Regions from separate parts of the Streptomyces sp. NPDC054872 genome, predicted to be linked through region 2. Evidence: riboswitches for the same ligand, from Rfam matches in the RefSeq annotation. Region 2 holds a riboswitch; the other holds the start of a gene.

Region 1 (10,468 bases), on a different contig from region 2:
GAGTGTCGTGATCGTGCTGCATGAGAATCCCCCAACGTCGGACAACGGTTCCTGCCGCCTGGCAAGAACCGTATACCCCTAGGGGGTATTCCTCAAGGGATCTCCGAGGTCTCTAGATGCTCCTGAGCTCCTTCAGACGCGCCACATCCGCCGCGTGCCCCTCCTTGCCGCCGGGCGTCTCGATGATCAGCGGCACGTTCTCGGTCGCGGCGTGAGTCATCAGCTCGCGGAAGGGTTCCTCGCCGATGTGGCCGGTGCCGATGTTCTCGTGGCGGTCCTTGTGGGCGCCGACCACGTCCTTGGAATCATTGGCGTGCACCAGCTTCAGGCGGCCCTCTCCGACGGTGTCGACCAGGAGGTCCAGCGTCTCCTTCATGCCACCGGGACCGGCCAGGTCGTGCCCCGCCGCGAAGATGTGGCAGGTGTCCAGGCAGACGCCCAGCTTCGGGTGGGCGTCCAGCGCCTCGAAGTACGGGCCGAAGTCCCAGGTGCGTGAGCAGAGCGAGAAGCCCTGGCCCGCGGTCGACTCCAGGAGGAGGAACGGGTCGTCGTCGTGCGTCAGCTCGTCGAGCAGCGGCAGCATCCGGTCGCGCACCTGTCGCAGGGCGACGGCGCGGTCCCGGCCACCGGTCGCGGAACCGGTGTGCACGACGACCCCGAGCGCGCCGATCGCGCGGGCCCTGCGCAGCGAGTGGCGCAGGGACTCCACGGACTTCTCCACGGTGGCCTCGGTGTGCGAGCCGAAGTTGATGAGGTAGGGCGCGTGGACGTACGCGGGGATCCCCTCGGCGGCACAGGCCGCGCGGAACTCCTCGTCCTGCTTCGGATTGCCGGGCGGCGTGGCCCAGCCCCGCGGGTTGGCCACGAACACCTGGACGGCCTCGGCGCCCAGGTCACGGGCGTACGAGAGGCCGACGGAGGCGAGGCCGCCCGCGACGGGGACATGGCCGCCGACGGGATTGCGGGACAGGGTGCCGGGAGGCGGGGTGCTGGGGGAGTCGTTGCTGCTCACGCGCTCAAGGGTGACATGAGCGCGTGAGCGTCCCGTCAACGGATCAAGGGATCAGCAGATCGGCAGGTCAACAACCCAACCGATCAACAACCCAACCGATCAAGGGATCAGCGGATCTGGATGGTGATCGTGGAACCCTTGGGGGCCGTGTCGCCGGCGTCCACGGACTGGTTCTCCACCTTGTCCCCGAAGAGGCCCAGCAGTCCGCGGTCCTCGTCGACGTCGAAGCCGACCGCCTTCAGCTCCTGGGTGGCCTCGTCGACGCTCATGCCCTCGACGTCCGGGACCTCGATCATCTCGGGACCCTTGGACAGCGTCAGCTTGACCGTGTCGCCCTCGGCGAGCCGCTTCTGGCCTTCCCTGGGGGACTGGTCGAGGACCGTGCCCTTGTCCTCGTCGGAGTGGACCCGCTTCGTCGCGATCTCGACCTTCAGGCCAAGGTCCTCCAGCTCGGAGGTCGCGTCGGCCTGGGAGTCGCCCGTCACGTCGGGGACATCGACCTCGGGTCCCTTGCTGACGGTGATCGCGATGGCCGAGCCCGCCTTGCGCTTGGTGCCCGCCTTCGGGTCCGTGCCGATCACGGAGCCCTTGCGGACCTCGTCGCTGAAGGCCTTGTTCGTCATCCCGGGAGCGAATCCGGCGTCCTTGAGTTCGTCCTTCGCCTTGGCCAGGGAGGCGCCCTCGAGGCTCGGGACCTTCACGATCTCGGGGCCCATCGAGATGGTCAGCGTCACCCGGTCGTTGTCCCGGATGCGCTCGCCCGCCTCGGGGTCGGTGGCCATGACCGTGCCGCGCTTGTCGGTGTCGCTGTACGCGCGCTTGACGTCCTTGACCTCGAGACCGGCTTCGCCGAGGCGCTTCTTGGCCGCCGCCTCGGTCTTCGCCAGAAGCGGTGGGACCTTCGTGAACTGGCCGGAGTTGATGTACCAGACACCCGCGCCGAGACCAAGGGCGAGAAGGACGGCGGCGACCACGGTCAGCGTGCGGCGGCGCGGATCGAGGCGCCTGCGTGCGGGCGCGGCCGGGGGAGCGGGCGGCGGCGACGCCAGGATGCTCGTGCGGTTGAGCTGGTCCTGCTGGTTCTGCCGGTCCCCGTCGCCGTCCGTGGGGAGCGGCAGCTGCACGGGGCGTCCCGTGCGCGGAATCACGCTCGTACGGTCGTCGGAGTTGTCGTGCTCCGCCGGGTGGGCCTGCGGCGGCACCGCGTCCAGCTGCTCGACGGAGAGCGCGGCGCGCGCCGCCCTGGCCTGCCCGAGGAGCGCCACCGCGTCGTACGGACGGACGTCGGGCGTGCGGGCGGTGGCGGAGGCCACGAGCTCGTCGAGCTCGACGGCGAGACCCGGGACGGCCGCCGAAGGGGGCGGTACGTCCTCGTGGAGGTGTTGGTAGAGCACCTGGGCGGGCGACTCACCGGAGTGCGGCTTGGCGCCGGTCAGCATCTCGTAGAGCACGACGCCGCACGCGTACACATCGACACGGGTGTCGGCGGTCCCGTGCTCTATCTGCTCGGGGGCGAGATAGGAGACGGTGCCGAGAACCGTGCCGGTCGTGTTCGTGACGGTGTCCACCGCGCGCACGAGCCCGAAGTCGGCGACCTTGACCCGGCCGTCATCCCCTATGAGGACGTTCTCCGGCTTCATGTCGCGGTGCACGAAGCCCGCGCGGTGCGCGGCGCCGAGCGCGGCCAGGACCGGCTCCAGGATGTCCAGGGCCGCGCGCGGCTGCAGGGCGCCGCGGTCGCGGAGCACGTCACGCAGGGTGCAGCCCGCGATGTACTCCATCGCGAGATAGACGTACGCGCCGTCGGCGCCCTGGTCGTACACCCCCACCACGTTCGGGTGGGAGAGCCGGGCGATCGACTTGGCCTCGCGGATGAAGCGCTCGACGAACGAGACGTCGGCGGCCAGTGTCGGGTGCATCACCTTGAGTGCGAGCACGCGGTCGAGGCGGGTGTCCACGGCCCGGTAGACCGTGGCCATCCCGCCGACCGCGATCCGCCCGTCCACGCGATAGCGGCCGTCGAGCACTTGCCCGACCAGCGGGTCCTGAAGGGTCGTGTCCACGCAGGGGAGTCTACGAGCCACCGCTGACACCGCTGCCCGCCCGGGCGAACTCGGGCCTCGACTGCAGCCGAGCTGTAACAGGCGCGGGACGCTCAGAACGCGGGCCGCTCCGGGTCGAGCCGTGCCATCCCCTCGGCGGGCGACGACGCCTCGGCGAAGTGGCGCCGGGGAATGCGCCCGGCCCGGTACGCGAGCCGCCCCGCCTCGACCCCGTGCCGCATGCCCTCGGCCATCAGGACCGGCTCCTGCGCCCGCGTCACGGCCGAGGCGAGCATCACACCCGCGCAGCCGAGTTCCATGGCCAGTGCCGCGTCGGACGCCGTCCCCGCGCCCGCGTCCAGGATCACCGGCACGCCGGCGCGTTCGACGATCAGCTGGAAGTTGTGCGGGTTGCGGATGCCGAGGCCGGAGCCGATGGGGGAGCCGAGCGGCATGATCGCCGCACAGCCCACGTCCTCCAGCTTCCGGGCGAGTACCGGATCGTCGTTCGTGTACGGGAGGACCGTGAAACCGTCGTCGACGAGGGTCTCGGCGGCGTCGATGAGCTCGATCGGGTCGGGCAGCAGGGTGCGCTCGTCCGCGATGACCTCCAGCTTGACCAGGTCGGTGCCGAGAGCCTCCCGCGCGAGCCGGGCGGTCAGGACGGCCTCGCCCGCGGTGAAGCAGCCCGCCGTGTTCGGCAGGACGCGGATACCGAGCCGGTCGAGGACGGAGAGCACCGAGCCCTGCACCCCGGGGTCCAGGCGGCGCATCGCGACCGTCGTCAGCTCCGTACCGGAGGCGACGAGGGAACGTTCGAGCACGTCCAGGCTCGGCGCACCGCCCGTACCCATGATCAGGCGGGAGGAAAGGGCGAGCCCGCCGATGACGAAGGGGTCGTCTGCCATGTCGGTTCAGCCTCCTTGGACGGCGGTGAGGACCTCGACGCGGTCCCCGTCGGCGAGCGGGGTGGTGGACCACCGCGTGCGCGGTACGACGGTTTCGTTGAGGGCGGCGGCGACCCCGGACGGGGCCGCGGTCAGGGTGGCGACGAGGGCTTCGAGCGTGGTGCCCGCTGCCACGTCGCGTGCTTCTCCGTTCACGGAGACGGCGGTGACGGCTGGGAGAGTCATACGGGCTGCTCCAGGAAACGCTGCGTGAGGGGATCGCGGACGAAACGCAGGGGGGTGAACCCCTGTGCCACGTCGGGCAGTTCACCGGTGGTCAGGGAGTGCGCCAGCACGTCGCCGGTGACGGGTGTCAGGAGGACGCCGTTGCGGTAGTGCCCGGTGGCCAGCTGGAGGCCGGGGAGCGCGGTCGGGCCGAGCAGCGGCGCGTTGTCGGGGGAGCCGGGGCGCAGGCCCGCGCGGGTCTCCGTCAGCGGCAGTTCCGTGATGCCGGGTACGAGCTCGTGGGCGTCCCGAAGCAGCTCGTACACGCCGCCCGCGGTGACCGTCGTGTCCCAGCCGAGCTCCTCGCTGGTCGCGCCGACGACGAGCTCGCCGTTCTCGCGCGGCACCAGGTAAATGCTGCTGCCGCGCACCACGGCGCGCACCGTGCGGCTCAGGAACGGCGCGAAACGCCGCGGCACCGTCAGCCGCAGCACCTGGCCCTTCACGGGGCGCACGGGCGGCAGGACGCCCTCCGGGACCCCGGCCAGGCGCCCGCTGAGGCTGCCCGCCGCGAGCACGGTCTGACCGGCCCCGAGCGCGGTGCCGTCGGCGAGGACGACGCCGGTGGCCCGGTCGCCCGCGACCGAGAGGCGCTCGGCCCACGCGCGGTGGAAGATCACCCCGGCCCGCTCGCAGGCCACCAGGAGCGCCGCCGCGAGCCTGCGCGGGTCGACCTGGTGATCGCCGTCGACGCGCAGGCCGCCCCGGACGCCGGGCGCGAGCATCGGCTCCAGGCGGCGGCACTCGCGCCCGCTCAGCCACTCCGACGCGAGCCCCGACTGCTGCTGAAGCGCGTGCAGCTCACGCAGGTGGGCCCGGTCGTCGGAGTCGAGTGCGACGGCGAGTGTGCCGCACGCGCGGTAGCCGAGATCGCGGCCGCTCGCCTCCGTCAGCTCGGCCGCGAACTCGGGATAGCGCCGCGCGGAGGCCAGATTCAGGCCGAGCAGCGTCTGCTCCCCGTAGTGCAGCTCGGTGACGGCGGCCAGCATGCCCGCGGCGACCTGCGCCGCGCCGCCGCCGGGCTCGGGGTCCACGACCGCGGCGGACAGGCCGCGCTGCGCCGCCCGCCAGGCCGTGACCAGGCCGATGATGCCGCCCCCGACGACAAGGACGTCGGTCGTGTTCGTCGTACGGGGTGGTGTCGGTGGATGCATGGGTGTCCAGCCCCTCCCTTCGCCGGCATGACCCGGATCAGGTTCGTACGGTCGGAGGCCGTCCAGCCTCCCTCTCAGCCCGGTGCGTCCGGGCTCCCGCGAGTGCTCTGCACCGGCCACCCTAGCCCCTGGCGTTCGGCGGCAGTAGGGGGAGCTGTCCGGGTATGAGCAGTGACGGTGTGTCAGAGATCTCGCCGTCGCGCCCTGAGGCGCGCCTCGTCCGCCGTCCTAGAGTGATCGGGTGAGTGAGCAGCGGAGGCAGGAAGAGCGCCGGGTCGTCGTCGTGGGCGCGGGGATGGCCGGGGTGCAGACCGCCGTGGCCCTGCGCGAGCAGGGGTTCGCCGGCGCGGTCACCCTGATCGGCGCGGAGCCCCACCAGCCGTACGACAGACCGCCGCTGTCCAAGGCCGTGCTGCTCGGCAAGGCGGAGGGCTCCGCCTTCGACATCGACTTCGAGGCGCTCGGCATCGAGCTGAGCCTGGGCCACGAGGTCACGGGGGTCCGTTCGGCGGACCACGAACTGGACACCGCCTCGGGGCCCGTGCCCTACGACGCACTGGTCATCGCCACCGGCGCCGAACCGATCATGCTCCCCGGTGTCTCCGGAGTCCCCGGCGTCCACCTGCTGCGCACGCTCGACGACGCCGAGCGGCTGCGGCCCGTGCTCGCCGAGCAGCACCGCATCGTGGTCGTCGGCGCGGGCTGGATCGGCGCCGAGTTCGCGACCGCCGCACGCGAGGCGGGCTGCTCCGTCACCGTCGTCGAGGCCGCGGAGCGACCGCTCGCCGGAGCGCTGCCCGCGGAGGTCGCCGCCCCGATGACGGCCTGGTACGCCGACTCCGGAACCGAACTGCGCACCCACGCGCGCGTGGAGCGCGTCGAGCCCGGCAGCGTCCACCTGGCCGACGGCACCCGGCTGCCCGCGGACGCGGTCGTCGTCGGCATCGGCGCACGCCCCGCCACGGGGTGGCTCGCGGACTCCGGCATCACCCTCGGCGCCCACCGGGAGATCCTCGCCGACGACCACCTGCGGACATCGGAACCCGACGTGTACGCGGTGGGCGACTGCTCCTCCTTCCCTTCGGGAAGGTATGGCGAGCGTCTTCTCGTCCACCACTGGGACAACGCACTTCAGGGCCCGCGCACGGTGGCGGCGAACATCATCGGCGAGACCCCTTCGGCGTACGACCCCGTCCCGTACTTCTGGTCGGAGCAGTTCGGCCGCTTCGTCCAGTACGCGGGCCACCACGCGTCCGCCGACGAGCTGGTGTGGCGCGGCGATCCGTCCGGCGCGGCCTGGAGTGTGTGCTGGCTGCGGCAGGGGGCTCTGGTGGCCCTCCTCGCGGTGGGCCGCCCCAGGGACCTGGCACAGGGCCGCAAGCTGATCGAGGCGGGCGCCCGCCTCTCCGCCGAGCTGGCGTCGGACCCCGCGGTTCCGCTGAAGAAAGCACTGCTGCCGTAGGGGTGCCGCCGTGACCGGGGGGCCTCTGACCGGCCGCTGTCGGTGCCCGGAGATACGCTTGACCCCGTGACCGAGATTGACGCAAAGACTGATGCTCTCGTCCCCGAGTGGCTCCACCTTCCCGACATCGCAGAAATGCTCGACGTCGAGGTGACGCGTGTGCGCCAGCTGGTCAAGGAGGGCCAGCTGATCGCCGTACGCCGTGGTGAGAACCGCGCGCTTCAGGTGCCGGCCGCCTTCATCGACGGCGACAAGGTCGTCAAGGGCCTGACCGGCACCCTGACGCTCCTGAAGGACGACGGCTTCTCCGACGAAGAGATGCTGGAGTGGCTCTTCACTCCCGACCCGACCCTGCCCGGCACCCCCGCACAGGCCCTGAGCGAGAATCGCGGCACGGAGGTGAAGCGTCGCGCCCAGGCGCTCGCCGTCTGACCGAAACGGAAACCGTTGCGTACGGGCCGCGGATCCCCCGGGGGACACGCGGCCCGTAGGCCACCGACGACCGGGGGACCTTTCCATGGCCACCAAGCCTGCCCGCGAGCAGCTCGCCGACGCCCGCCTCTACCTGTGTGTGGACGCCCGCAAGCGCCAGGGAGACCTCCCGGAGTTCCTCGACGCCGTCCTCGCCGGCGGTGTCGACATCTTGCAGCTGCGCGACAAGGGCATGGAGGCGGCCGAGGAGCTCGACCACCTCCAGGTCTTCGCCGACGCGGCCCGCCGGCACGGCAAGCTCCTCGCGGTGAACGACCGCGCGGACGTCGCGCACGCCATCGGCGCCGACGTGCTGCACCTGGGCCAGGGTGACCTGCCCGTCCCCGCGGCCCGCGCCGTCCTCGGCCAGGACGTCCTCATCGGCCGCTCCACGCACGCCGACACCGAGGCAGCCGCCGCGGCGACGCAGGACGGCGTGGACTACTTCTGCACAGGGCCCTGCTGGCCGACCCCCACCAAGCCCGGCCGGTACGCCCCCGGACTCGACCTCGTCAGGTACACGGCCTCGCTGGGCACCGACCGCCCGTGGTTCGCCATCGGCGGCATCGACGCGGGCAACCTCGACGAGGTGCTCGAAGCGGGCGCCCGCCGTGTCGTCGTCGTACGGGCGATCACGGAGGCGGACGATCCGGGCGCGGCGGCCGCCGACTTCGCGAAGCGGCTGCGTACGGCCTGATCGGCGATCTTCGGCCAACCTGCGGCGACGCTGTCCGCAGGGTGGACGGGGATTGGCCGGTAGCGGTGCCCCGTAGCTAACCTGCCCGTATGGCCCTAGGCACTGCTTCCACCAGAACTGATCGCGCACGCACCGTGCGCGACATGCTCGCGACCGGCAAGACGACGTACTCGTTCGAGTTCTCGGCGCCGAAGACCCCGAAGGGCGAGCGGAACCTGTGGAACGCCCTGCGCCGGGTCGAGGCGGTGGCCCCCAGCTTCGTCTCCGTGACGTACGGAGCGGGCGGGTCCACGCGCGCGGGCACGGTCAAGGAGACGCAGCAGATCGTCGCCGACTCGACGCTCACGCCGGTCGCCCACCTCACCGCGGTCGACCACTCCGTGGCCGAGCTGCGCAACATCATCGGGCAGTACGCGGACGCCGGCATCAGGAACATGCTCGCGGTCCGCGGTGACCCGCCCGGCGATCCCCTGGCGGACTGGGTCAAGCACCCCGAGGGCCTGACGTACGCCGCCGAACTGGTCCAGCTGATCAAGGAGTCCGGCGACTTCTGCGTGGGCGTCGCGGCCTTCCCCGCGATGCATCCGCGCTCGGAGGAATGGGACACCGACGTCCGGCACTTCGTCGACAAGTGCCGCGCCGGCGCCGACTACGCGATCACACAGATGTTCTTCTACCCGGAGGAGTATCTGCGCCTTCGCGACCGGGTCGAGGCCGCGGGCTGTTCGACGCCGATCATCCCGGAGATCATGCCGGTGACGAACGTGCGCATGCTGGAGCGGCTGCCCCAGCTCAGCAACGCTTCCTTCCCCCCGGCGCTCAAAGAGCGCATCCTCACAGCCAAAGACGATCCGGCGGCTGTACGCTCCATTGGCATCGAGTTCGCGACGGAGTTCTGCGCGCGACTCCTTGACGAGGGTGTGCCGGGGCTGCACTTCATCACGCTGAACAACTCCACGGCGACGCTGGAAATCTACGAGAATCTGGGTCTGCATCACCCGCAGACCTGACCGGTCGTACCCCTGCGGGCGGCGGCCGTGGGGAGAGGGGCGTACATGGGCTGGACGGTCCTCTACATCGCGTTCGGATGCGTCGCGCTGTGGCTGCTCGGCGAAGTGCTGCTGCAGTACAAGGCGCGGCTGCGCTGGCGGCTGCTCGCCTTCGGCGGCTTCCTCGGCGTGGTCATCGGCGTGCTGCTGCCGTCGGTGATCGTCATCGGTGCGGGCGCGATCGCCTTCGCCACGGGACAGACGTACGTGACGCTGTCCTTCCGGCGCGGTTTCTCCACCGGCTGGGCGCTCGGCGGCCAGCCCGGCCTGAGCAAGCGCCGCAAGACGACGCCACGGGGCGCAAAGGCCCATCAGGACCCCGTACTCCAGGTGTCCGATCTGGAGTACGAGGCGGCGGGCCCGGCAGGGCCGCCGCCCGAGGGCCCGCCCGACGTGGGGGTCTACGCGCCGGAGCCGCTGCCCGACGACACCGGGCAGTACGGCGTCTACAGCGACGCGGCGTACGCCCAGCAGCAGTCGGCCGCCGCGGACAGCGACTACGGCTACGACACGTACGCCACCGCGGGCTATGACCCCCAGCAGCCCTACGCGTACGGCGAGACGGGGCAGCAGCAGTACGCCGCGTACTCCGACCCATACATCGGGACGCAGTCGTACGGCGGCCAGCAGAGCTACGACACGTACGGCGACCAGCAGCAGTACGCGCCCTATCCCGCCGCAGATCCCTACGGCAGCGGGGCCGGGACGTACAACGAGACTCCGCCCGGCGGGGTCTGGGTGCCCCAGCAGCGCAGCGTCGAGGACCCCTACGGGCAGTACGGCGGCGAACTCCCGCCGGAGCAGCCGTACCCCTACCAGGGCGAGCAGGCCCCGGGGAACGGGTACGACGCGGGCTACGACGAGCAGTACCGGTACTGATCAAGGGCCCGCGGTGCCGGTCGGCGCCGCGGGCTTCCGCAGGTCACTGCGAGCCCCGGAACTCCGGTCCCTCCACGATCAGTCCGGCGACCAGCGTGCCGGACATCCCCGCGTGCGGAAGACCGCCGCCGGGATGGGCCCAGCCGCCGGCCGCGAAGAGCCCGGGCAGCCGTGTGCCGTTGGCCGGGTGGAGCAGCCGGCCCTCACCCGCCGCGAGGGACGGGGGCGGGACCGCGCCGCCGTCGGCGCCGGTGGCCTCCGCGATGTCGGCGGGGGTGCGCACCTCGTGCCACAGCAGGCGGTCCCGGAGTCCGGGCAGCACGGCCTCGGCGCGGTCGAGCAGCCCCTCCACGTCCGCCTCGGTGACCTCTGTGTGCGCGGGCACGGTGACCGTCAGGGTGACCGCCTCGTGTCCGGCGTCGGGCGTGAGCGCCGGGTCGGCCGGGCGCAGCACCGTGAGGGTGGGGGCGGCGGGCAGGCCGGGACGCTCCCCGAAGAGCCGGTCGAGCTCGTCCCGGCGGTCGGGGGTG
Region 2 (10,468 bases):
GCATGGGTCATTCTGAGAATTCTCAGCCGTGCATGGGGCAGGAAGGGACACGGGGGTGGGATCGTGTCGGGCAGCGTTTGGGGCGCCATCGGGAAGGGCGCAGGGAAGGCAACCGGAGAGGCAATAGGCTTGCTTGCAGGGGCACTTGTAGGCTCGTACTTCTTCGGAACAAAGAAAGCCACCGTGGGATTCGTCAACAACTCTGGGAAGAACCTCTACTTCTGCGTGTACTCCCCTCTGGCCAACGAGTCCAGTGGGTGGCACTTCCTTCGGGCAGGAGGAAATACTGGAATCACATGTGGGATACCTCGGCGAGATCACTCGGAAACTTTTTACCTGCACGGTAGGACTGCGGACGGAACTACCCTTTGGGAGGGCGATTTGGAGTTCCATGCAGCCTTCCCACTGAAAGGTGACCTCCAGCACGAGAACGACCGTTCGCTGAATGAGTTCGAGATCCAAGGGGCAGCCGGAAGTAATCCCGTGATCATCGCGGCGAAGAGTCGGAACGCAGGGCGACCGAAAAAGGTAAAAGGCATGCGAGTCACGATCTCAGGAGATTTTACCTTCCGATTCCATGACTGACCCTGCACGGCGGCTCGGCTGGGCGACGGATACGGACTCGGCGGGGGGACGAGGGATGTCGTCGACGTCTGGGAGGTCCGCTTCACGCTCGACGCGTCCTCGATGCCGAGCTGCCTGGCCAGGTACTCCACGACCTCCCACGGCACCGCCAGCGGGCCGTCGCCCAGGAACCGGTCTGAGCGGCCTGAACCGACTGCACACACGCACCCAGCACCGGCACCTGGGGAAGCTGTGGCAGACCCCCAGCGACGCCGCCCCTCCATCACACTGACGAACCCGGGCTTCACTCTCCGCGAAGGGCTGACGGGCGACGAACTGCGGGCGGCCATCCTGGCCGCGCAGATCGCCACCGCCCTCCACACCCGCCGGCCTCTTCCCGAACAACCCGCCCAGGGCGCCCGCTCGGTATCCGAACCCGATCAGATGAACGCCTTGCAGGAAGCCGCCTGGCTGACCCAAGTCTCCGCCGCTCTGGACCACTCCCCCGTCGCCCACAGCGTGCTGCACGCTCACCGGCACGGCGCCAACTCGGCCCCCGCGCAGGCATAACACCTGTGACCCACGGGGTTACGTACTTCCACGGCCGCTACTCGGTCGGCGACGACACACTGCGTGCTGTCGAGGACGCTGACGATCGCGCACGCATTGGCACCGCTCGATGGAACCTGGGGCACGCTCTGCACTCCCGTCCCGAGGCCGCTGCGGCCGAAGAAGCCAGGGACGTCGCGCATGCTCCTCGTTCCGGACACCTCCGTGTGAGCCTGTGCCCCGAGTGCCGCTGCGGGAACCTTGGGCGCTCTGCTCATCAGCGTCCCAGCGCAGATCGTCGTCTTCAACGATCCGCTTGTAGCCGTTCAGGGTCTCGTTGTCTTCCAAAGCGCTTGCGACGGCTTGAAGTAGCTCGGCGAGCGACGTCCAGGTGCGCCCCGGAGGGAACTCACTCGGGCCGAGTTCGTCCCGTGTGCCTACCCGGCCTTGCTGCACACCGGGTTGGGTATCCACAACAAGATAGCCACCTCCGTCGTCGCTGGCGCACGGTATCCACCCTGGATGCCATCGCGCGTACTGTCCGTCGATTTCGAGCGGGATGTCATGCGCGAGGTACTCCGCCCTTGTCTCGTTCTCGAGTTGGGCCTGCAGCCCCTGATGCTCCACGATCGCCTCTGAGCCCAGCAGCGTGTACACGGGGGGAAGAAGCCACAGGGCACTGCCGTCATGACAGAGCAGGGAATCAGTCAACTGCTCAGGGAACGTGAGCCCAAGGCGCCGCTCTGCTGCAACGACTCTCCCGCGCGTGGCCGGTGGCGGCAGAGCGTGATAACTGCCTGGTGCACAGTCGCGGAGCCAGGAATCGATGCGCCACCAGGAGTGGCTGACAGGTTCAGGTGCCATGCGGTCTCCGTTGCAACGCGCGAATTGACGGTGGTGCCTCACATGATGACTGAGGCACCACCGAGTGCGGTGACTACTGCAGCTGGAACTGCCTACTCATCCGTGAGGCACCGGATGCCCCCGCGGTCCGGCGCCGCCTGCGGCCCGCTCCCGGAGGTTCTCGCACAGTTCTCAGCACGGCACTCCGGCACGCGCCGCTCACCGTGGACCTCTTCGTAGCGACGGACAGCGGCGCAGCGTCTCCGTACAGGCACACGCAGAGGTGCTCTAGCTTGACGACACTTCTTCAAGCACTACGCCGTCTTCGGACCGGCGGCCTTCGAGCGCGGCGCCGGGTTTGAGTCGGTGACCTTGCGCCGCACCCAGCCCGTCCTCGCCCTGGTCCGTCATCGCGTCAACGTCGTCTGGAGCCCTTCTGCGCAACGGACGCACATGTGAGCCCTTGCCGTCGGCGGCGCTTGCAGCGTGGAGTCTGTGTCCTGCAGTCGATCTGGCAGGTCAGCGGAAGACGGTCGACTGACAGGCCGGCTTGCGGGAGTATCCGCTTGCTGGCATCCGATGGTGGGGGGGTCCGTTGATCACTCAAGGAGTAAAGGTCCCGGGGCGGTGCGACGCCTGCGGTGACGTGCTGATACGCGACGTTGGCCAGTACATCGACCATGGGCAGTTGTGGTGGGGCAGCGACGGCGCATGCACGGCGTGCCCCAACGGGTGGTGCGAGCAGGACACAGGCGGCGCGACTCCCGACGAGATCAGGAATGCCCTGCTGGCAGAGCATGGGCCCACACGGCTTCGCCTCGCAGACGACGAGTCGAGCCTTGTCCCCGTCTTGCGAGTCCTGCGCGAGATGCTCCACTTGTCCCTGAGCCAGGCACGGGTGATGGCCAGCGCGCTCCAAGAGACTGGCCTGGTCGGCACGCTGGTCGAGATGGAGTTCATTGCCGACGGACTGCAACGCCGATCAGTCGCTACAAAGATCGAGAAATGCGAGAGATCGGCCGGCTGAACCCCACAAACCCAACCAGAACGGCTTGACGAACGGCATTAGGAATCGCGGACACGCGATCAACCTTCGCTGGCACGGCACAGCCCCTCCGGCCCTGCGCCGTGGCGTACGTGTCCCCTCTCAAGCAATCTGGCCCCTGTCTCAGCTGATCTGGTTCGACGCGCTCGGCGTGTCAGTTGATCTGGTCCGTGGACGGGGAAGCCGCGTCAGCTGTATCCCGCGGTCCGTGCCAACGCGCCTCTCCCCGAGCCGGGTTGGGCTTCGGCAGGGGTCAGTGTTCGGGCAGCTGCCATGAAGCGAACCAGTGGGGGAACGGTCCGGCGGAGGGCGGGAAGGCGAACGGTGGGCTGCGGTCGGTGAGCAGGCGCAGCACGAACTCTCCGGTGGGGCAGTCGAAGCGCTGCCACTCACCGTCCATGTATTGCACCAGGACCGGCCAGTCGTCGGGATCGGCCGGTCCGGTCAGCCAGTGGAAGGTCAGCTCCTGTTCGGAGGTCCCCCAGGTGAGCACGCCGCCGGGCGCGGGGTGGACGGTGTAGGGCCGGTACAGGTCGGCGTACTGGGCCATGTCCCGGCCCCAGGAGACCAGATCCGTGCCCAGCGCGCCCGGCACCAGCAGGTCCAGGTACTCGTCGAAGCTGCCCGCGCCGAAGGCGTCGACGATGTCCTTGTAGTCACCGGGCAGCGCGGTACCCAGCGCGGCCTGCGCCGCGGCCCAGTCGACGCCGCGCCGATCGGGCTCCATCCACCCGGTGGTCTCCCGCAGCAACGTCACCCACCCGACACCGGGCGGGCGGGTGAACGCGCGCCGGATGAGGATCGCGACGTGGCGCGGACCATCGGCGGTGGCCGTCACCCCGTACCCGAACCAGTGCTCGGCCAGCACCCACCCGCGCAGCTCCAGCAACCCGCGCTCCCCGCCGACGGGTAGCCCGACCTCCCCGCCCACCGGCGGACCCTCAAGCGTCCCTGCCGCCCTGCCCCCGACGACCCACGCACGAACGGGCACAGCAGCCCCGTCGACCACGTCCGCAGCGACGCGCTCCAGCTCAGCCAAATCCCCCGCGTCACTGGGCACACAGACATGCCCCGCCCCATGAGCAGGCAGCGGACAGTGCAGTTCAGGTGCGCGCCACACGTCATTCAAACGGGCACGCAAAGCAGAGGCATCCACCCGGCCAAGTGAACAACACGGCACCGACAACGCGCGTCACTCGCCCGAAAGCAGCAAAATGGGCGGGCCCTCAGCGCGTGCCCCTGTGACGTTGGTCAGGGGGTGGGCGGCCTGCCCGACAACTGGGCGCAGCAGATCAACCGGGTGGGTGTCCGACTACGACCGGTAGTCTCTGCAGGCCGCGACCGAACTGTGGCGGCGTTCGCCGCCCGTACCGTGGCGGCACGGCTACGGGGCGAGCGCTACAGCGCGATCGTGCACGGCCAGTTCACCCGCCCGCGCCGGTGGACGCTCCTGATCAATATTGAACTGCAGGACATGCGCACGCACTTCATGGATGTGACCAACGAACTGCGCCGCATGGAGAGGAGCGGTTCACTGGTCGCCGGGGGCGCGCAGACGCCGCGCGCCCGTTTTCCGCACACTAGTGACTTGGGTGTCGTACGACTTCTTGATGACGGCCGGCCAGAATGCCTCCCACCAGATGCCCACATCCACTGAAGGCCTCGAGCCGATTGCTCGCTGGCTCGCTGGCTCGCTGGCTCGCTGGCTCGCTGGCTCGCTGGCTCGCTGGCTCGCTGGCTGCGCATCGTGCGGTCGAGGACGCATCCCCGGGCCGTGGTCATCGGCGGAGGTCGTGGTGGTCGCAGTGAAGCGGGGCCGGGCGAGTTCGGCCGTCGGCAGGTGCTGGGCATGGCGGGCGGGCTCGACGTGGCCACGTCGGCCGGGCGCACCAGTTCCGCGTGGGTCTATGCGTCCATCTGTAAGCAGATTTCCGTGGGCATGCCTGCGACCGTAGCCGCGCTGCCTGGCCGGCGAGCAGGGCAGCAGCAGCGGTATCTCGGCTCCGTTTCCCCAGCACGCGCCAGGCGCCGCTCCTTCTGTCCGGGGCAGGTCGGCCTGGCAGGCAGGAAGGTACCGGTCCAGGTGGCAATCCGTGTCGCAGAAGGTCCAGTACCTGGGCGTGGCCCTCCGCCGCGCCGCTTGCGGCAGCAGTCGATGCGGACAGATCGGGCCCTGGTGGCCAAAGGGGCCCCCGTCAGTTCCGCCAACAGATCCGTGTCGTTTCGTGATCTACCCGAGTGCGAACTCCCGTTCTTGAAGGAGGTAGATTGCGTAGCGACCACCGCGGGAGCTCGGGAGTAGCCGGGCTGAGAGGGCGGACGGGACTTGCTCCCCTTGCCGCCGACCGCATGAACCTGGACCGGGTAATGCCGGCGTAGGAAGGGTGTTGACGATGGATACTGCCTCCATACCTGCCCAGCACGGCACTGCGGTTTCCCGTGATGCCGTAGCGGATGTGATCACGTCTCTGCGGACTTCCGCGCCCCTTGTGCACTGCCTGACCAACGTCGTGGTGTCGCAGTTCACCGCGAACGTGCTGCTCGCGGCGGGGGCTGCCCCCGCGATGGTGCACAGCGCGGAGGAGGCCGGAGCGCTGGCCCGGGTGGCCGGGGGTGTCCTGGTCAATCTGGGAACGGTGACGTCCGTGACGGCGCCGGCGATGCGCGTCGCGGTCGCAGAAGCGGCCGGGGCGGGGCGGCCGTGGGTGCTCGACCCGGTGGCGGCCGGCCTGCTGCCCTGGCGCACCGACCTCGCCCACGAACTTCTGGAGAGCGCACCCCCAGCGGTCGTTCGCGGCAATGCTTCCGAGATCCTGGCACTGGACGGCGGGACGGGTGGGCGCGGCGTGGACAGCACGGACGCCCCCGAGGCGGCGCTGGCCGCGGCCGGCGCGCTGGCCCGGCGCTACGGCTGTGCGGTCGCGGTGAGCGGTCCGCAGGACGTTCTCACGGACGGGGCGCGAGTGGTGCGCCTGGCCAACGGGCACCCGCTGCTGACTCTGGTGACGGGAACGGGCTGCTCACTCGGCGCGCTCGTGGCCGCCTGCACAGCCGTCACCGGCGACGCGCTGCTGGCCGCCACTGCCGCGACCGGCCTGCTCACCGTGGCTGCGGAGGACGCCGCCACCCGCTCCGCGGGGCCCGGCACGTTCGCGGTCGCCCTGATCGACTCGCTGTACCAGCTCAGCCCTGAGCGGCTCGCCGAGGCTCTACACCTGCGCTGAGCATGCGCGTACTGCTGGGTCCTGCGTGAGTAGTGGCCTGGACACCGTCCGCTGCACACTGCCGCCCGCCCTGGGGCAGCTCCCCCAGCACCGAGCCTGGCTGCCCTCTCCCCCTCCCGTGCCTGTGAACACCTCAAGGTGCCTGCACGTGCACGTCAGGGCCTGCCTTCCCCGTACCTCCCGATGCGTTTCCCCCGCCTTTCCCCGGCCGGGAGACCCCAAGGAGTAACCCATGCGACCTCCACTCGACCTGTCCCTGTATCTCGTGACCGACACCAGACTCTGCGGCCCCCGCGGTGTCGTCCCTACTGTTGCGGCGGCCGTCAAGGGCGGCGTCACCGCCGTCCAGTTGCGCGATCCGGACGCGGACGCCCGCACGCTGTTCTCGCTCGGCCGGGCGATCCAGGCCGAACTCGCGGGCACGGGCGTCCCCTTGATCGTCAATGATCGCCTGGACGTGGCCCTCTGGTTGGACGCGGACGGCGTCCACCTCGGGCAGCGGGACGTCTCGCCCGAGACCGCCCGGCGCCAGCTCGGTCCTCATGCGTACATCGGCCTGTCCGTCAGCCGTCCCGAGCAGTTGGCGCACGTGCCGGACAGCGTCGACCACCTCGGTGTCGGTCCGGTGTTCCCTCAGTCCACCAAGCCGGACGCGGATGCCCCGCTCGGTCTGGGAGGCCTGGCCCGGATCGTCCGGGAGACCCCGCTGCCCTGCGTGGCCATCGGCGGGATAGGCGTGTCCGAGGCCGCCGCGGTCGTGGGATGTGGCGCGGCGGGAATCGCCGTCGTCAGCGCGGTCTGCGGACAGCCCGACCCCGGGGCCGCAGCCCGTTCCCTCGTTCGTACTCTGCGACAGGAGATCCCCGCGTGAGCAGCCCGCCCATCGCCCTCACCATCGCCGCCAGCGACCCCTCCGGTGGCGCCGGGATTCAAGCCGATTTGAAGGCATTCTCCGCCAACGGCGCCTATGGGACCGCAGTTCTGACCGCCCTGACCGCACAGAACACGCAAGGCGTCACCGGCATCCATGCCGTCCCCCCGGCGTTCGTCACCGAGCAGCTCGACACTCTGTTCGCCGACGTCCCGGTGGACGCCGTCAAGATCGGGATGTTGGCCGACGCCGCCATCGCCGCGGCCGTCGCCAAAGCCCTGGAGCGGCACCGCCCCCGGTGTGTCGTCCTCGACCCCGTCATGGTCTCGACCAGCGGCCACCGCCTCCTGGAGGCCGATGCGGTGTCGGTGCTGCGCGATCGTCTCCTGCCTCTCGCCGACCTCATCACCCCCAACCTCCCCGAGGCCGGCGACCTCCTGGGCACCGGCGCCGCGAAGAACCGCGCAGAAGCCATCGAGCAGGCCCACGCACTCCTCAAGACCGGCGCCAGGCGCGTCCTCCTCAAGGGCGGCCACCACACACACGACGCCGAGTCCGTCGACATCCTCGTCGACGCCACGGACGCCTCCGACTCGGGCGTCACCGAGCTGGCAGCACCACGCGTGAACACGCGCAACACCCATGGCACCGGCTGCACCCTCTCCGCCGCGATCGCCGCCCTGCGCCCGCAGCACGACGACTGGCACACCACCGTCCATGCCGCGAAGGCGTACCTGACCGGGGCCCTGCGCGCGGCCGACACCCTGCACATCGGCTCCGGCCACGGACCCGTCCACCACTTCCACCAGTACTGGAGCTGAGACCCATGACCACAACGTTCTGCGACGAGCTGTGGACGGCCACGGCCGAGATACGTGCGGCCATCGACAAGCTGCCGTTCGTCATCGCCCTCGGCGACGGCACTCTGGACCGCGAGAAGTTCGTCTACTACCTGGCCCAGGACGCCCACTACCTGCGCGGCTACGCCCGCGCGCTGGCCAGCGCCGCCGCGAAGGCGGACCGGCCCCAGGACATCGCGTTCTTCGCGAAGTCCGCCCACGACGCCGTGGTCGTCGAGAGCTCCCTGCACGAGAGCAACGTCGTCGACGTCGACTCCTGGACGCCCTCCCCCACCTGCACCGGATACACCTCCTACCTGCTCTCCGTGGCTCACACCCAGGGCTACCCGGAGCTGGCCGCCGCGGTCCTGCCCTGTTTCTGGATCTACGCCGAGGTGGGCCGGGCGCTCCTCGAGCTGGCCGGCGACCTCGCCACCCACCCCTACGGCGACTGGATCGGCACGTACGCCGACGAGGAGTTCGAAGCCGCCACCGAACGCGCCCGGCAGATCGTCAACCGGCTTGCGGACCAGGCCGACCCGGCCACCCGCGCCCGGATGCGTACGGCCTTCACCACCGCGTCCACCTGGGAGTGGATGTTCTGGGACGCCGCCTGGCGCATGGAGTCCTGGCCCGTCGGCGCCGCTCCTGTCCAGGTTTCGGAGCCCGCGAAGTGACGACCACCACCGAACCCGCCACCCCGAGACCGGCCCCGGCCAACGAGGCGCCGCTCACCCTCGACCAGCCCACACCCAAGGTCCTGAGCGGCCTGGACCAAGGCGCCTTCTGGGCCAACCTGGGCGTCAGCCTGCTCGGCTTCAGCGGCATGCTGGTCGTCCTCGACCCCCTTGGCACCGGCAGCCCGACTCTGTCGTTCGCAGCGGCCGTCACCGCATCCGTCGTCGGCACCCTGATCGGCACCGCCGCCCTCGGCCTCGCCGCCATCACCGGGGCCCGCACCGGCGCGCCCTCGATGGTCCTGCTGCGCGGCCTGTTCGGCGCGAAGGCGTCCTACCTCCCCACCATCCTCAACGTGCTGCAGATGGTCGGCTGGGCCGTCTTCGAGCTGGTGGTCATCTCCACCGGCCTGAAGATCCTGGCCCGCCAAGCCTTCGGCGACCCGGGCCCCGGCTGGCTGTACGTACTCGTCGCGGGCGCGGTGACAACAGCGCTCACGCTGCGCCCGCTCGGCGCCCTGCGCATCATCCGCCGCTACGTCACCATCGCCGTCGTCCTGGCCATCTGCTACCTGGGCTGGGACCTGGCCGGCCGCGGCATTCCGATGGAGGGGGGCTCCTGGAAGGACTTCTGGTTCGCCGCCGACAGCGTGATCGCCGTGTCGATCTCCTGGCTGCCGTTGGTCGCCGACTACTCGCGGCACTCCCGCAGCGAGAAGGAGGCATTCGGCGGCCTCGTCGTCGGCCAGACCCTCGCTGGCGTCGCGGGCTCGGTCCTCGGCGTGGCCGCCCTCGCCATGATCGCGTTCGACACCACCGACCCGTACAAGGTCTTCGACCCTTTCACCGCCACCAGCGTCGGCGTGATCTGTTTCGGTGTCCTGGTCCTGCGCGAGGTCGACCAGTCCTTCGCCAACGTCTACTCCACCGCCGTTTCCGCCCAGAACCTGCTGCCCCGGGCCGACCGCCGCATCCTGTGCCTGATCAGCGGCACCCTGGCCACCGCCCTGGCACTTCTGGTGAACATGGACAGCTACGCCAGCTTCCTCTACCTGATCGGCGCGGTCTTCATCCCGATGTTCGCCGTCCTCGTCGTGGACTTCTTCGTACTCGGCGGCCACCGGACCTGGGACGTGTCCGAACAGGCCCCCACCCGCTGGGTCATGCTGCTGCCCTGGGCACTCGGCTTCGCCACCTACCAATTGATCGCACCGACGAACATCGCCGGCTGGTCCGACTTCTGGGCCTGGCTGCAGGGCGCCGTGGGCTTGACCGTCCAGCCGTGGATGAGCGCCTCCCTGCTCTCCTTCGCGGTAGCTGCCCTCACCACCCTCGCCGTGGGCAACAGGCGCCGCTACGTTGCAGCTTCGACCGGGCGGACTTCGGGGAGCGACACGTAGCACCACGGTGCTTACTGGGTCGGCGACAAGCCGGGGCACGCCGCCCCGGTCAGCTCGCCCGGTTGTCCGGTCTGCGAAGGATGCCCGGGCCTCCGGGCTGCAGCGGGTCGAGCCTTGCCGGGCGTCGGCGCGGCCCTCGCCGACGCCCGGCACTCGCACGATCAACGGGCCCCGTGGATCGCGAACCGGTAGAAGCCGCTCCGGTTCCCTTGGCCGCGTCGGCCGCGAACCAGAGTGCGCCGGATGCAGCCGCGAACTCATCAAGCAAGCCTGCGATTCCTTCACACTTCCCACGCCAGCTGCACGACTCAAAGTGGCATTGTTGATCAACTGGCGGGCCGGACACTCCGCGTCCAATCGGGGGGACTTCCATGCGTACGCGTACCGCTGCAGCTTCGGCTGTTTTGATCCTGTGCACGATGATCGGCTCGGCGGCCTGCTCGTCGCCCCCGGAGC

The links. Region 2 has a riboswitch for thiamine pyrophosphate ahead of thiM (hydroxyethylthiazole kinase). Riboswitches for the same ligand answer to the same signal wherever they lie in the genome.
Region 1: another riboswitch for thiamine pyrophosphate. It lies ahead of thiO (glycine oxidase ThiO); the one in region 2 lies ahead of thiM (hydroxyethylthiazole kinase).

Annotation. Positions count from the first base shown of each region.
Region 1 covers NZ_JBSGYY010000032.1:31,834-42,301, reverse strand. Annotated here, with positions in the region: gene ACWGIH_RS31435 (DUF4396 domain-containing protein) at 1-22, opposite strand, end outside; gene ACWGIH_RS31430 (deoxyribonuclease IV) at 113-1,012, opposite strand; gene pknB (Stk1 family PASTA domain-containing Ser/Thr kinase) at 1,120-3,075, opposite strand; gene ACWGIH_RS31420 (thiazole synthase) at 3,168-3,962, opposite strand; gene thiS (sulfur carrier protein ThiS) at 3,969-4,187, opposite strand; gene thiO (glycine oxidase ThiO) at 4,184-5,380, opposite strand; TPP riboswitch at 5,378-5,490, opposite strand; gene ACWGIH_RS31405 (NAD(P)/FAD-dependent oxidoreductase) at 5,676-6,842, shown strand; gene ACWGIH_RS31400 (Rv2175c family DNA-binding protein) at 6,909-7,274, shown strand; gene thiE (thiamine phosphate synthase) at 7,360-8,010, shown strand; gene metF (methylenetetrahydrofolate reductase [NAD(P)H]) at 8,100-9,020, shown strand; gene ACWGIH_RS31385 (hypothetical protein) at 9,066-9,938, shown strand; gene ACWGIH_RS31380 (phytoene desaturase family protein) at 9,982-10,468, opposite strand, start outside.
Region 2 covers NZ_JBSGYY010000036.1:2,044-12,511, forward strand. Annotated here, with positions in the region: gene ACWGIH_RS33250 (hypothetical protein) at 64-585, shown strand; gene ACWGIH_RS33255 (DUF6545 domain-containing protein) at 817-1,134, shown strand; gene ACWGIH_RS33260 (SMI1/KNR4 family protein) at 1,153-1,977, opposite strand; gene ACWGIH_RS33265 (hypothetical protein) at 2,603-2,983, shown strand; gene ACWGIH_RS33270 (hypothetical protein) at 3,255-3,890, opposite strand; gene ACWGIH_RS33275 (hypothetical protein) at 4,260-4,658, shown strand; TPP riboswitch at 5,276-5,401, shown strand; gene thiM (hydroxyethylthiazole kinase) at 5,395-6,225, shown strand; gene thiE (thiamine phosphate synthase) at 6,458-7,096, shown strand; gene thiD (bifunctional hydroxymethylpyrimidine kinase/phosphomethylpyrimidine kinase) at 7,093-7,917, shown strand; gene tenA (thiaminase II) at 7,923-8,612, shown strand; gene ACWGIH_RS33300 (purine-cytosine permease family protein) at 8,609-10,012, shown strand; gene ACWGIH_RS33305 (hypothetical protein) at 10,384-10,468, shown strand, end outside.